3 regions of the Falsiroseomonas sp. HW251 genome follow, and region 3 is predicted to be linked to each of the others. Evidence: predicted binding sites of a transcription regulator. Region 3 holds the regulator's gene; each other region holds the start of a gene.
The links. The regulator LexA, encoded in region 3, represses DNA repair genes until DNA is damaged. The targets are predictions, from matches to a motif close to TGTTCTANNTANGTTC.
Positions count from the first base shown of each region.

Region 1: the regulator LexA is predicted to act here: its motif matches at 1,761-1,776, upstream of ACLF3M_RS16915 (S24 family peptidase).
Region 2: the regulator LexA is predicted to act here: its motif matches at 3,477-3,492, upstream of recA (recombinase RecA).

Region 1 covers NZ_JBNXUM010000013.1:71,367-76,390, forward strand. Annotated here, with positions in the region: gene ACLF3M_RS16895 (portal protein) at 1-473, opposite strand, end outside; gene ACLF3M_RS16900 (hypothetical protein) at 479-727, opposite strand; gene ACLF3M_RS16905 (hypothetical protein) at 858-1,301, opposite strand; gene ACLF3M_RS16910 (hypothetical protein) at 1,298-1,738, opposite strand; gene ACLF3M_RS16915 (S24 family peptidase) at 1,911-2,555, shown strand; gene ACLF3M_RS16920 (lysylphosphatidylglycerol synthase domain-containing protein) at 2,607-4,568, opposite strand; gene ACLF3M_RS16925 (lysine--tRNA ligase) at 4,798-5,024, opposite strand, start outside.
Region 2 covers NZ_JBNXUM010000003.1:70,042-75,065, forward strand. Annotated here, with positions in the region: gene ACLF3M_RS03940 (hypothetical protein) at 216-2,207, shown strand; gene recA (recombinase RecA) at 2,273-3,307, opposite strand; gene ACLF3M_RS03950 (ATP-binding protein) at 3,548-5,024, opposite strand, start outside.
Region 3 covers NZ_JBNXUM010000016.1:124,151-129,174, forward strand. Annotated here, with positions in the region: gene gltX (glutamate--tRNA ligase) at 1-55, opposite strand, end outside; gene ACLF3M_RS19790 (ComEC/Rec2 family competence protein) at 279-2,456, shown strand; gene ACLF3M_RS19795 (hypothetical protein) at 2,513-2,656, shown strand; gene lexA (transcriptional repressor LexA) at 2,750-3,481, opposite strand; gene ACLF3M_RS19805 (molybdopterin molybdotransferase MoeA) at 3,617-4,822, opposite strand; gene moaC (cyclic pyranopterin monophosphate synthase MoaC) at 4,822-5,024, opposite strand, start outside.

The sequences.
Region 1 (5,024 bases), on a different contig from region 3:
CGGAAGACCGTGTCGAGCCGTCCGCCCGGCCCTTCCGCCAGCACGGCGTCGCGCAGCGGCACGGCGCGAAATCTCAAGGCGGAAGGCTCGCCGGGCGGCGCTTCCTCGATGCTGACCAGGCCGGTGCCGGCGACCACGAGATCGAGGAAGGCCTGGTGGAGCTCCAGCGCGAAGTTGGACCGGTCGAGATGGCCCTGCAGGGTCTCGGCGACCGCGGACAGGCTGCGCGCGATGGCGGGGTCGGCGTTCTCCCGCACCGGGGCGAGGTCGAACCAGCGCGACCAGGGCGGCGCGAGCTCCGCGAGCAGCGAGGCCGCGAGCTGTTCGGCGGCGTCGGCCGCGGTCGCGTCGAACAGCGGCGCCGCGCCCGGCGCGGGCAGAGCGTGGTCGTAGCAATCCTGCCAGCCCGCCTCGAGCGGGCGGCGGCGCGCCAGCGCGGCGTCGTGCCGCGCCAGCAATTCCTCCGCTTCCATGCCGGTCACTCCCCGAGCAGCGTCTTGCGCGCGGCGAAGGCCGGCAGGGACGAGAGCACGCCGCGATCGGAGGTCGCGACGGTGCCGGCGAGGCCGCGTCGGGCGCGCTCGACCGCCTTGATCCGGGCCTCGCGCGCCGCGTCGGCGGCGGCCTGGTCGGCCTGCGCGGCGGTCTCGGCGACGGTCACGGCCTGGACCGGGGGCGCGGGCGGGGCGACCTCGACCGGCTTCGGTGCGCGGAACATGCCACCCATGCGCGGGTCCTTCTGCGGAAAGGGGTCCCGAAAAGGCGAAGGCCCGTCCGGGGGGCGGACGGGCCTTCGAAGTCGGGAACCGGGGAGGAGGAACGCCGCGGGACGCAATTCGCCCCGTGGCAGAGCCGTGTTAGCCTGCTTCGCCAAGCCGCGTCAAGATTTTTTTCCTAGATTCGCCACCCAGCGCATGAAAAAGCTGAAAGGGCGTCAGCGCGAAGGGCGCGCCGGGCCCGAGCAGCGCGCGGCAGAGCCCGACGCAGGTGAAGGGCATCAGGGTGGGGGCGGAGGCACCGCGCGCGGCTGCAGGCTCGAAGGGCCCGAGCACGGCAAGGCCGGCGCGGCGGTAGAAGCCGGGCAGGTCGAAGGCGGCCGGGACCGGCAGGCGCGCGACCATCAGGCGGCCCGACAGCGGCTCCAGCACGGTCCAGCCGCTCTCGTCCAGGATGGCGGCGAAGCAATGGCGGAAGCCGCGGCGGAGCAGGCGCAGCCAGGGCTGGTCGGCCTCGCCGCCGAAGGCGATCCAGACCTGCTGGCCAGCCGCGGCCTCCGCGCGGCGATGGCTGACGCGGTTCACGGGCGCGCCGTGGGGAAGGGGATGACCTGCGCGCCGTTGGGCAGCGCCTCGGCCGACAGGCCGCGCGGGCCGCACACGATGCCTTTCTGGCGCAGCGGGAATTCGAGCCGCTCCATCGCCTCGCGCCACAGGCGGAGATCGCCGCGCTCCGACGCGAAGCGCGCGTTGGGGGCGGTGCCGCGTTCCCCCCAGAGCCGCATGATGCGCGCATGCTGGAGGTCTATCCGGCGCTGCCGGTACAGCCGGTCGAGGCACTTCACGACGTCGTCGGGCTCGCAGGGGCGGATGACGCTGCCGCGGGCGGCGGACAGGCGGGCGCCGTCGCGGCGGGCGATCAGTGCCGCCATGGTCCAGAACCAGGCTTCGTCGGCGCTGGCGAAGGGCTCGGCCTTGGACAGGCTGGCCAGGACGGCGCTGCGGCCGGGGGCGATGGGCATGGGGGGCTCCCTCCTCTTACCCGAACAAATCAGGAACGGATGGACGCTATCGCTTTCCACCTCCGGTTGCAAGGCAGAAGTTCCTATTGCCAAGCGACTCGAAACCTAGGATGTGATGCCCAGCGATTCGCACCGGCTCGGTTCGAGTCGGAAACGGGGACCTGCTTCCATGATGCGGCACGAGGATGTGTGGCGGGCGATCGACGCGCTGGCGGCCGAGCATGGCCTGTCCGCCAGCGGCCTGGCCCGCAAGGCGGGGCTGGATCCCACGGCTTTCAACCCCTCGAAGCGCACAGGGCCGGATGGGCGGGCGCGCTGGCCCTCGACCGAGAGCGTCGCCAAGGTGCTGCAGGCCACGGGTACGGGGATCGAGGGCTTCGCCTCGCTCGTCACCGGAGCCCCGGCGCTGCCGCGGGGGCGGGCCATGCCGGGGCGCCGCATCCCGCTGATCGGCCTGGCGCAGGCGGGGTCGGAGGGCTTCTTCGACGATGGCGGCTATCCCGTGGGCGGCGGCTGGGACGAGATCTCGGTCCCCGACGTGCCGGACCCCAATGCGTACGCGCTCGAGATCAGCGGCGATTCGATGGAGCCGGTCTTCCGCGACGGCGACGTGGTGATCGTGAGCCCCGGCGCACCGGTCCGCCGGGGCGACCGCGTGGTGGTGCGCACGCGCAAGGGCGAGGTGATGGCGAAGGAGCTGCTGCGGCAGAGCGCGCGCCGGGTGGAACTCGCGAGCCTGAACCCTGCGCATCCCGGCTACACCTTCGGGCTGGACGAGCTGCAGTTCATGCATCGGATCGTCTGGGCCAGTCAGTGATCATGCCTTCAGGCGCCGGGCGCGCTCTCCGCGCGCTTGGCTGAGAGGCCCTCAGCGCGCCGCCCGCGCCATCGGCTCGGCCGCGGGCAGCAGGGCCAGCAGCTTCTCCAGATCCTTCTCCGCCCGGCACGCCAGGTAGCGCTGCGGCTCGCCCGGCGCGGGCGCCGCCAGCGGGAAGGCGGTCAGGCCGATGTCGCCGTAGAAGCGCAGCAGCGCGGGCGTGACGCGCCAGAACGCCGCGTCCACGCCGGCGCGCTCGCACATGTCGCGGAAGCGCCAGATCGCGGAGATGCGGTCGCGCTCCTCGCCCACGGGATCGCCCAAGGCCATCCAGATGCCGTCGCGATGGAGGAAGGCGAAGCCGGCGCGCCCGGCCTCGCCGAAGACCGCGCCGTCCGCGGCATCGGGCGGGCGGGCGCCGAGCGCGCGCAGCCTTGCGCGGGTCTCCTCGTTCCACGGCGCGGGGCGCAGCTTCACCGGCCGCAGCAGGCGGGCCATGGCGACCAGCAGCAGCACGCCGGCGATGCCGACGGTGAAGCGCAGGCTGTCCGGCGCGAGCGGCGAGAAGACGACATGCAGCCAGCTCTCGTCGGCGACGCGCCCGCCATAGGACACGCTCGCCAGCAGCACGGCGCAGAGCGCGACGACGACCAGCGGCACGAGCGACGCGGTGGCCAGCGGCTCCCGGATCAGGCGGGCGTCGCGGTAGAAGGCGCTGCGCATCGCGGCCAGCAGCGCGGCGACCACGCCGAAGGCGCCGATCAGCCAGACCGATTCCTGGCGCAGGATGCAGATCACGATGCCGTTCAGCAGCAGCAGGATGCCGAAGCCCCAGGCGATCGTCAGCCGCCGCAGCAGCCCATAGGCCATCACCAGCAGCAGCGACCCCACGACGGAGGCCGCGAAATGGGACCCGACCGCGGCTTCGGGCCCTGCCCATTCCACCATCGGGTTGCCGCGCGCCGGCAGCGCGCCGATGAAGACCAGCACCGTGCCCGCCAGCCCCACCAGGCTCGCGATCGCCGGCACCTCGAGCGCGCCGGCAACGCGCTGCTCGGCGCTCCAGCGGGCCAGTGCGTCGCGGCGCTGCGCGACCTCGAACGCCGCGAACATCCCGCCGGCGATGAAGAGCGGCACGATGTAGTAGTAGAGCCGGAAGACCAGCAGCGCGCCGATGACTTCCGCCGGCCCGAGCCAGGGGGCGAGGCCGATCAGGATGGCGGTGTCGAAGACGCCGATGCCGCCCGGCAGGCTCGCCGCGATCCCGGCGATGTAGGCCGCGATGTAGATGCCGAGGAAATGCAGGAAGGTCAGGCCATCCGCCTTCGGCAGCAGCACGTAGAAGATCATCGCGGTCACCGCGACGTCCACGGTCGCGAGCAGAACCTGCGCCACCGCCATGCGGAAGCCCGGCAGGTCGATGTGGTGGCCGAGGATCACCACGTGGCTGCGGATGCGCGACATCGTCACATAGGCCAGCACGACGATCCAGCAGATGACGCCCAGCACCTGCATGACGATGTGCGGGACATGGTCGCCGAGGCCGGGCACGACCTCGGGCTCGATCACCAGCACGATGCCGCCGAGCACCATCGCGCCGAGGCCGAAGGTCAGGCTGGTGAAGGCCACGACCTTGGCAATGGCCAGCGGCGGCAACCCCCAGGCCGCGTAGAAGCGGTAGCGCACGGCGGCGCCCGACACCGCGGCGAAGCCGAGGTTGTGCGCCAGCGTGTAGGCGCAGAACGAGGCGAGCGATGTGCGGGCATAGCTGACGGGATAGCCGGCATAGACGCTGCCCAACCGGTCGTAGATCGTCAGCACGGCGTAGGCGAGCAGCGTCCAGCCGATGGCGAGCCAGAGCGTCGCGTGCGGGATCGCTTCCAGCGCGCGGCGGACGTCGCCGACGGACAGCGTCCGGAACTCCTTCTGCACGACGTAGATCGCGGCCGCGAGCAGGACGAGCCCGAAGACCGTCATGCCGTGCTTCTTGAGGACGGGGAGGAGGGCCTTCATGCGGCGCGGGCCGCGGGCTGGCGGTTGCCGCTGGAAACGCCCTCTCCCCCGCTTATGGGGGGGCGACGCACGGCGTCGGCGCCGGAGCGTTCGGCTTCAGCCGACAACGCGCAGGCTAGGGTTGGGTGAGGGGGACGCGCAGGACCGTGCGCGAGTTCCGTGCCCGGCACGCCCCCCTTACCCAACCCTCTCCCCCGTGTGGGTGGAGCGGGCTTTTCGAACAGCCCGTTCATGCCGCGGCGGGATCCCGCGCGAGCGCGGTCTCGATCAGGCCGATGGTCCCCGCGATGCCGTACAGCGCGACGAAGCCGCCGAAGCGCGGGCCCTCGGGCTGGCCGAGCAGCACCTGATACAGCGCGTTGAACCAGGCACGCGACACGCCGGGGCGGCCGCCATCCTTCGCGGGTTCCAGGAACGGCTCGCGGCGGCCGGCGTCGTAGACCAGGTCCTGGATCG
Region 2 (5,024 bases), on a different contig from region 3:
CGATCGGGCGCGATCTGCTGCCTTTTGAACCGGAAACGAGCGGACCAAAGTGCCGAGACGGGCGGTGGCAGTGATCGCGTCAATGCAACCGAAGAGAGAGCAGACTTGGAAATCGTTTGGTAAAGCCTCCTCCGCAGCGACGCCGTATCTCTTTTTATCAACTGGTGGCTGTATCGGCGGCATAAATTAGCTACTATTTGGGGATGGTCGGGACGATGTCTGCCATCCTGCCGCTCCGCACGCCCCACGGCGACACCCCGTCGCCGGATGCCTTCCCGCGCCTGCGTCTCGTGCTGATCGGACGGATGGAGGCCTGGAGCCTCGCCGCGCTTCCGGTCCTGCCCCGGGCGCGGAAGACCCGTGCGCTGCTCGCCGTGCTCGCCATGGCGAGGGGCCAGCCCGTGCCGCGCGGGCGCCTGGCGGAACTGCTCTGGTCCCGGCGCGGCGAGGAACAGCAGCGCGGCTCGCTCCGCCAGGCCGTGCATGAGCTGTCCGAGAGCCTCGCCCCGATCGGCGTGCCGCTGCTCGTCTCGACGCGGGAGACGGTCGCGCTGCGCGGCGATCTCGTCTGGACCGACGCCGTGGAGCTGATGCGCGCCCGCCCGGGCAAGGCCGACGCGCTCGACCTGCTGACGGACGAACTGCTGGTGGACATGGACGGGCTCGACGCCGCCTTCGACGCCTGGCTGGCGGAGCAGCGCGCCCGCCTGCGCCAGGCCGCGGCGACGCGTGCGGCCGCCATGCTTGCCACGGCGGAGGGGCCGGCGGCCGTCGCCGCGGCCGCTCGGCGGCTGCTCGAGCTCGACATGCGGCATGCCGAGGCCTGGCGCGCCCTGATCTCCGCGCTGCGCGAGGCCGGCGACCGCGCCGGTGCCCTAGCGGCGGAGGAGCAGCATCGCGCGCTGTCGGCCGCGCCCGGCGTCGCGGCGGCGACGGAACGCGGCGCCGCGCCCGCTGCCCGCGGCGGCGACCCGACCACCCCCGCAGCCCCCCTCGCGGCCTCCGCCAGGCCGCGCAGCGCGCGCGGCGCGCGGCTCGGCGTGCTGCCGCTGCGCGTGCTCGGGACCGAGACCGAGGCGCATCTCGCCATCGGGCTGGCCGAGGAGATCGCGACCGCGCTCGCGCGGTTCCGCTGGCTCTTCGTCGCGGACGGCGCCTCGCTCGCCGCGGCCTCGGCACGGCTCGGCGAGACGAAGGCGGCCGAGGAGCTCGGCCTGGACTTCCTGCTTGGCGGCACCGTGCAGCGCAGCGGCGCGCGGGTCCGCGTCTCGCTCCAGCTCACGGACCTCCGCCCGCCCGCCACTATCGTCTGGAGCCAGCGCTTCGAGAGCGAGACCGGCGACATGCTGGCGCTGCAGGACCAGACCGCCGCCGAGCTCGTCGCGCGCATCGACCCGGAGATCCTGCTGATCGAGGCCGAGCGCGCGACGCAGCGGCGCAGCGTGGCGCCGACCGCCTACGACCTGCTGCTGCGCGCGATTCCCGCCCTGCACCGGCTGGACCGCGACGGATTCCTGGAAGCCGGCGCCCTGCTGGAACGCGCGACGGCGCTCGACCCGGATTATGCGCCGGCCTTCTCCTGGCACGCCTATTGGCATCTGTTCCTGGTCGGCCAGGGCTGGTCGCGGAACGGGCAGGCCTTCGCCGAGGCCGAGCGGCTGGCGAGCCGCGCCATCGGGCTCGACCCGCAGGACGCGCAGGCACTGACCATCCACGGCCATGTCCGCGCCTATCTCCACCACAGCCTGCCGGAGGCACGGGCGCTGCACGAGCGCGCGCTGGCGCTGAACCCCAACCTCGCGATGGCCTGGGTCTTCTCCGGCATGACGGAGAGCTATCTCGGCGAGCATGAGCGGGCGCTGCAGCGGCTCGATCGCTACAAGCAGCTTTCACCGCTGCACCCGCATGCCTTCTTCTTCGACGCGGCGCGCGGCATCCCGCTGCTGCTGCTCGGCCGGCACGAGGAGGCCGCGGAGGTCGCGCGCCAGGCGATCGCGCTGCAGCCCGCCATCAGCTATCCCTACAAGGTCGTGCTCAGCGCACTGGGGCACATGGGCGCGGCGTCGGAGGCCGCGGCCTGGCGCGCGCGGCTGGCGGAGATCGAGCCGGACTTCACCCTGGCGCGCGCGATCGCGCGCAACCCGATGGCCCGCCTCGAGGACCGCACGCATTACGAGACGGGCCTGATGCTCGCCGGCGTGCGCTAGGGCCCGTCATGCAATGCCCGCGGCAGCGGGACGCGCCTCCCCCTCGATAGGGGGAGGCGCTTGCGCTACTCCGCCGCCGCCGCCTCGCTCTCCTCGCCGGCGAGCATGGCATTGGCCAGGCCCGCGGCCTGGTCGCGGATGCGCTTCTCCACGCTTTCGGCGACCGCGGGGTTGTCGCGCATGAACTGCTTCGCGTTCTCGCGCCCCTGGCCGATGCGCTGGCTGTCGCAGCTGAACCAGGCACCCGACTTCTCGACGACGCCGGCCTTCACGCCGAGGTCGATGAGCTCGCCGACCTTGGAGATGCCCTCGCCATACATGATGTCGAACTCCACCTGGCGGAACGGCGGCGCCATCTTGTTCTTCACCACCTTCACGCGGGTCTGGTTGCCGGTGACGGTGTCGCGTTCCTTGATGGAGCCGATGCGCCGGATCTCCATGCGCACGGACGCATAGAACTTCAGCGCGTTGCCGCCCGTGGTGGTCTCGGGGTTGCCGAACATCACGCCGATCTTGAGGCGGATCTGGTTCAGGAAGATCAGCAGCGTGTTGGAGCGCGACACGCTGCCCGTCAGCTTGCGCAGCGCCTGCGACATCAGGCGGGCATGCAGGCCGACATGGCTGTCGCCCATCTCGCCCTCGAGCTCGGCGCGGGGCACGAGCGCCGCGACGCTGTCCACCACCAGCACGTCCACCGCGCCGGAGCGCACCAGCGTGTCGGCGATCTCAAGCGCCTGCTCGCCGGCGTCGGGCTGGCTGATCAGCAGGTTGTCCACGTCCACGCCGAGCTTGCGGGCATAGCCGGGGTCGAGCGCGTGCTCGGCGTCGATGAAGGCGCAGGTGCCGCCGCGCTTCTGGGCTTCCGCGATGGCGTGCAGCGCGAGCGTCGTCTTGCCCGAGCTTTCCGGACCGTAGATCTCCACGATGCGGCCCTTCGGTAGGCCGCCGATGCCGAGCGCGAGGTCGAGGCCGAGGGAGCCGGTCGAGATGACCTCGATCTCCTCGTCGGCGGCCTTGTTGCCCATGCGCATGATGGAGCCCTTGCCGAAGGCCCTCTCGATCTGGCTCAGCGCGGCGTCCAGGGCCTTCGTCTTGTCCATGGGATGGCTCTCCGGTCTCAATTGAAGGACTTATCAACCAATAAGCGCATTCTGAGCAGACGTTACCACTGCTGGTAACATCTGCGCCACATCGAAGTCGAGCGCGGCGACGCGCCACAACCGCACTGCGGCCTGGACGGAATATGACCCAATCCACCCCGCCATACAAGAACATTTAGGAAACACGCAGGTGGAACGCTGGGTTCCACGCCCGCCTTACCAGACGCGCGGAGTCGCCCCCTACCCCGCCGCGGCGGGCGCGTCGGCCGGCAGGATGGCGCGCAGTTCCGCCACCAGGTCCGAAAGCCCATAGGGCTTGGGCAGCAGCCGCAGCTTCTCCGCCGCGAGGTCGCGGCCAAGCGCGGCCTCGGCGTAGCCGGAGACCAGCAGCACCGGTAGGTCGGGGTCGCGTTCGCGCAGCCTGGCGGCGAGGCCGAGCCCGTCCAGCCCCGGCATCACGACGTCGGAAACCAGCGCGGCCGGCTTCACGGCCTGGGTGTCCAGCATCTCCAGCGCCTCCTCCGCCGAGGTCGCCGTCATCACCTCGAAGCCGGCGCGGCGCAGCGCGCGTTCGGCCAGCCGCAGCAGGGGTGGCTCGTCCTCGACCAGCAGCACCGGCGCGCCGGACGGCAGCGCCGGCGGCGCGGCGGGCACGGCGGCAACCGGGGCGGCTATGAGGGGCGCGGCGGCGTCCGCCGCACCTTCGTGGCGGGGGAGCCAGATGCGGAAGGTCGAACCCTCGCCGGGCCGGCTCTCGGCGGCGATGAAGCCGCCGGACTGGCGGACAATGCCGTGCACGGTGGACAGGCCGAGCCCACTGCCGCCCTGCTCCCGCTTCGTCGTGAAGAAGGGGTCGAAGATGCGCGGCAGGAGTTCCGGCGGGATGCCGCCGCCGGTGTCCGAGACCTCCACCGTGACGTAGCGGCCGGGCGGCAGTTCCTCCTGCCCCAGCGGCTCGGGCTGCAGCACCACGGCGTGGCCGGTCGCGATGCGCAGGCTGCCGCCGCCCGGCATGGCGTCGCGCGCGTTGAGCGCCAGGTTCATGATGACCTGGTCGAGCTGCGTAGGGTCTATGCGCACGCGCCGTCCGGGCTCGTCGAGCTCGAGGCTGAGCCGCACGCGGCTGCCGAGCAGCCGGCGCAGCAGCGCCGCCATCGCGCCGACGGCGTCGTTGAGCTCGACGACGCGCGGCTGCAGCGCCTGCTGGCGGGCGAAGGCGAGGAGCTGGCGCACCAGCGCCGCGCCGCGCGCGGCCGATTCCATGATCTGGCGGAGATCCGGCGCCGCAGGTCCGTCGGGCTCGCGCGCGAGGGCGGCTTCCGCGCTGCCGCCGATGGCGCTGAGGAGATTGTTGAAATCATGCGCGATCCCGCCGGCCAGCGCGCCGACGGATTGCAGCCGGGCGGCGGCGGCGTTGCGCACGGTCTGCTCGGCGGCGGCCAGCGCGCTGACGCGCAGCAGCGCGAGATGCTCGCGCCCGGGCAGCGGGCGGCGTTCCACCTGCACCTGCGGCGCGCCGGCCGAGGCGAGCGCGGCCTCCACGCGCCGCCCGGCATCAAGCGCCGCGGCGGTGCCGTCGCGCAGGCTGGGCTCGATCAGCGCGACCGCCGGCATGCCCGCGCGCAGCGGCAGCGTCGGGCCACAGAGCCGCGCGAGTTCCGGATTCCAGGCGACCAGCCGGTCCTGGTCGTCCAGCAGCGCGAGCCCGGGCGAGGAC
Region 3 (5,024 bases):
CGCCGATATGCAGGTAGCCCGTGGGCGAGGGGGCGAAGCGGGTGCGGACCGACATGGGGTTCCAGCCGAGGATCAGGGGCGCTCTTCCTAGCGCCTGATCCGCGAAGGCGGAATCGGCGAAGCTGTGAATCAGCCGCGCAAACAAGGACTGGACCGCTAGCTACGACCGTGGATCACGGTCCAGCGCGGACGGGAGCCCGGCAAACGCTCGCGCCGCGCGGCGGATGAAAACGCCTCCACGTGGTTGCGTTGCGCCCGCGGCACGACAACTGTGGCGCGTGAGCCTTTCCCTGGCGCGTGCCGAACGGCCGGGCGTCGCCGCGTCGCTACGCGGGGCGGCGGAGGCGATGCTCGCCCGGCAGCATGGCCGCTTCGCGCCCTGGCTCGCGGTGGCGCTTGGCGCTGGGGTGCTCTGCTATTTCGAGCGGGCGACGGAGCCGGGCTGGCAGGCCCTGTGGCTGGTGCCTGGGCTGATTGCGCTGGCGCTGTGGCTGGGTCGGCGGGTGCCGCTGGTGGGCTGGGCGGTCGGCATGGCTACGGCGGGGCTGCTGGGCTTCGGCGTCGCGTCTTGGCAGGCGGCGGGGCTGCCCGCCCCGCTTGACCTGCCGCGCGGCGCGGTCGGGCTCTCCGGCACGGTCACGGCGGTGGAGGCGCTGCCAGAGAGCCGGCGCGTGACGCTGGAGGGCGTGCGGCTCAACGGTGGCGATGCGCTGCCGCGCGCGATCCGGCTGCGGCTGCGCGCGAGCGATGCGGCCCGGCCGGAACCTGGCGACACGATCGCCGTCCGCGCCCTGCTGCGCGAACCGCCGCCGCCCGTCGCGCCAGGCGCCTGGGACTTCCAGCGTGCCGCCTTCTTCAGCGGGCTCGGCGGGTCGGGCACGGCGATCGCGCCGGTGGTCGTGACGCAGGGCGAGGAGCGGCCCTTCTTCGCCTGGCTGCGCACGATTCTGGAGACGCGGATCGAGGCGGCGATCCCCGGCGGCGCCGGCGCGGTGGCCGCGGCGCTGCTGACGGGATCCCAGGCCGCGATACCGCCGGCCGAGATCGCGGCGATGCGCGACAGCGGACTCGCGCATCTGCTCTCGGTCTCCGGGCTGCACATGGCGATCGTCATCGGCGTGGTCTTCGCGGTGCTGCGGCTGGCCATCGCGCTGGTGCCTTGGGTCGCGCTCCGCATCCCGGGCAAGGCGATCGCCGCGGTCGGCGGGCTGGCCGCGGGAATCGGCTACACGCTGCTGACGGGATCGCAGGTGCCGATGCAGCGCTGCCTGGTGATGGCCGGGCTGGTGACGCTGGCCCTCGTCGCGGGGCGGCGGGCGCTGACCCTGCGGTCCATTGCGCTGGCGGCGGCGGTGGTGCTGCTGGCCGCCCCCGCCGAACTGCTCGGACCCTCCTTCCAGATGAGCTTCGCGGCTGTGCTGGCGCTGATCGCGGGGCATGAGGCGCTGAAGGACCGCTTGTCGGCCCTGCGGCTTGGAGGCGGGTGGCGACGCCGGGTGGCGCTGGCGGTGATCGGGCTCGCCCTGACCTCGGCGCTGGCCGGCGCGGCGACGGCGCCTTTTGGCCTGCACCATTTCGGGCGGCTCCAGATCTATGGCGTTGCGGCCAATGCGGTCGCGGTGCCGCTGACCTCCTTCCTGGTCATGCCGGCGGGGATGGTCGCGCTCGCGCTGATGCCGTTCGGGCTGGAGGCGCCGGCGCTCTGGGCCATGGGGCAGGGGGTGGAGGCGATGCTGGCGGTGGCACGCGTCGTCGCGGCCTGGCCCGAGGCCTCGCCGGTGCTGCCGCCGATCCCGGGGCCGGCGCTCGCGGTCGCGGCCTTCGGCTTCTGCTGGCTCGCCCTGTGGCGGGGAGGGCTGCGCCTGGCAGGCGTGCCGGTCCTGGCCGGCGCGCTCGCGGCGGGCCTGGCGCAGGCGCCGCCCGACCTCCTGGTTAGCCCGGATGCGCGGCTGGTGGCGCTGCGCACCTCGGATGGCGTGTTCGTGCAGGAGCTGGCCGGCGCAAGCGCCTTCGCGAAGGAGGCGATGCTGCGCCGGATGAGCGCGGGGACATCCAGGCCCCTGCCGCTTTCGGGCGAGGTTGCGGGGGGCGCCTTGGCCTGCACCGACACGGCCTGCCGCTTCCGCCCGCGGGACGGCGCGGAGGCGGTGCTGCTGCGGACTGCGCCGGTCCCGCGTGGCCAGCGCGCGGCACCGCCGGAGCCGGAGGCGCTGCGCGCGGCTTGCGGCACGGCGGGGCTGATCATCTCGGCCGAGCCGATCCGACCGCGCTGCGGATCGGGCGAGAGCATCGACCGCTTCACGGTCTGGCGCGGCGGGGCACAGGCCGCCTGGCTCGGGCAGGCGGTGCGGGTGGTCGCCGACCGCGACTGGCGCGGCGATCGGCCCTGGGTGCCGGCGCGACCGCTGCCGGGGCAGCCGGATTCGCTGCCGGTCGCACCCCGCGACGGCGGGTAATACTCTGTCAACCTGGGTTGTGCCTATCCTTGGGCCTGCAACCAAGGAGGGGTGCCATGGCCCTGGGCTACACCATGCTGCTGACGGATGCCGGCTGGATGGCGGCCGGCGCCTTCGTCTCGCTCGGCGTGCTCGCGCTGGCGCAGCGCTGGCACAGCTGGCGCGCGGAGCGGGCAACGGGCGAGTGGGATCCGTACTGAGGGGTGTTGCCTGGCGGCAGCCGGGGCGCCCGGTCCGCGAGGGGCTCCTTGCCCAGCTCTCCCCCGCGAGCAGGGGAGGGCTGGAGAGGTAGGTCAGTACTTCCTGAGAAGCCCGACCAGGCGGCCCTGAACCCGGACCCGGTCGGGGCCGAAGATGCGGGTCTCGTAGGCGCGGTTGGCGGGCTCCAGCGCGACCGAGTTGCCGCGCTTGCGCAGGCGCTTGAGGGTGACCTCGGCCTCATCCACCAGCGCAACCACGATCGCGCCGTTCTCCGCGATGTCGCCGCGGCGGATGATGACGGTATCGCCGTCCAGGATCCCGGCCTCCATCATCGAATCGCCCGCGACTTCAAGAGCGTAGTGCTCGCCGCCGGCAAGCATCGCGGCCGGGACCTCGACGCTCGAGCCGTTGTCGCGCAGCGCCTCGATCGGTAGGCCGGCAGCGATCCGGCCATAGAGTGGCAGGTGGACGGCCGGGGCCTCGTTGGCGGGCTTCGGCACGCCGGACAAATTCGCCGCGAAGTTCCCGCGGATGACGTTCGGGGCAAAGGCCGGGGCCGCGGCGGGCGCCGGCGGGGCAGCGGCAGCCTGGGCCATGCGGGGCGCGACGTTATCGGGCAGCCGGATGACCTCCAGCGCGCGGGCCCGGTGAGCGCGGCGCTTGAGGAAGCCGCGCTCCTCCAGAGCCGTGATCAGCCGGTGAATGCCGGACTTGGACTTGAGGCGCAGGGCCTCCTTCATCTCCTCGAAGGAGGGAGAGAAACCGGTATCTCGGAGATGCCGGTCGATGAACATCAGCAGCTCGTGCTGCTTCCGCGTGAGCATGAAGCCTCCCGTCCTCGCACCCCGGCTCGCCCCGGCCACCGGCCTCGGCGAACAAACGGGGAATCAGCGTGGATGTTCTAGGTAGGTTCTCCGCGTCGCGTCAAATCTTTTCCACAGGAGTTTTTCCGCAGCCGGTCAGATTCCGAGCTGGCCGAGGGAAATCGCCTCGACCTCGGCGCCTTCCGGGGCGGCGGGCGCATGAGGCGGGCGCAGGATCAGCGCCTCGGCCCGCGCCAGGGTCTTCAACATGGAACTGTCCTGGACGGGGAAGGGCGTCGCGACGGGACGGCCGTCGCGGTCGGTGCCGAGCGAGGCCCGCAGATGGTCGAAACGCCTGTCGTTCTCGGGCAGTGGCGCGCCGGCGCGGACCAGCAGCGTCGCCGGCGGGGCGGCGGGCAGGCCCGACAGCATCGCGACGGACGGCAAGAGGAACTGCACCGCGCAGACCAGCGCCGAGACCGGGTTCCCCGGCAGCCCCAGAACCGGCGTGCGGCCGAGCCGCCCCCAGATCAGCGGCTTGCCCGGCCGCATCGCGATCTTCCAGAAATCGAGCGCGAAGCCTTCCGGCCCGAGCGCCTTCTGCACGAGGTCGTGCTCGCCGACGCTCGCGCCGCCCGTGGTGACCAGCATGTCGCAGGACCGGGCGGAGGCGGCGGCGGCCGCGATGGCGTCGCGGTCGTCCGGGGCGATCGGCAGCACGATGGGGTCGCCGCCGGCGGCCCGGATCACGGCCGCCAGCGCATGGGCGTTGGAGCTGACGATGCCGCCGGGGGGGATCGGCTCGCCGGGCAGTGCGATCTCGTCGCCGGTGGCCAGGATGCCGATGCGCGGCTTGCGGTGGACCGTGACCCAGGGATGGTTCGCCGCCGCGGCCAAGCCGACGTCGCGGGCCGTCAGGCGCCGCCCGGCCGGCAGCAATTCCTCGCCCTCGGCGAAGTCGAGCCCGCGCCGGCGGATCCAGCGGTTCGGCTTCACCGCTTCCTTCACCAGGACGGTGCCGGCGGTCTCCTCGGCATCCTCCTGCAGCAGGATGCCGTCGGCGCCGGCGGGGACGAAGCCGCCGGTGAAGATGCGTACGGCCTGGCCGGGGCCAACCTCTCCCGCGAAGGGGTGGCCGGCCGGCGCGGCGCCGATGAGCTTGAGCCTCGCGCCCTCGGTCGCCTCCGCGGCGCGCATGGCGTAGCCGTCCATCGCCGAGACATCGGCCGGCGGCTGTGTCAGCCGGGCGGGCACCGGCCTGGCCAGCACCCGGTTCCAGGCCTCGGGCAGCGGGACGGTCTCGGCGGTGGTGGGGGTCAGGGCCTCCAGGATGCGGCCGCGGGCCTCTTCCAGCGAGATCATCACGCCGCCTCGTAAACGCCCGATTTTCCGCCGGATTTGTGCACCAGCCGGACGTCCTCGATGCGCATGGCGCGGTCGGCGGCCTTGCACATGTCGTAGACCGTGAGCGCGGCGACGGTGACGGCGGTCAGCGCCTCCATCTCGACGCCGGTCTGGCCGGTGACCTTGACAGTCGCCTCGATCTCGACCGCGTCCGGGGCGG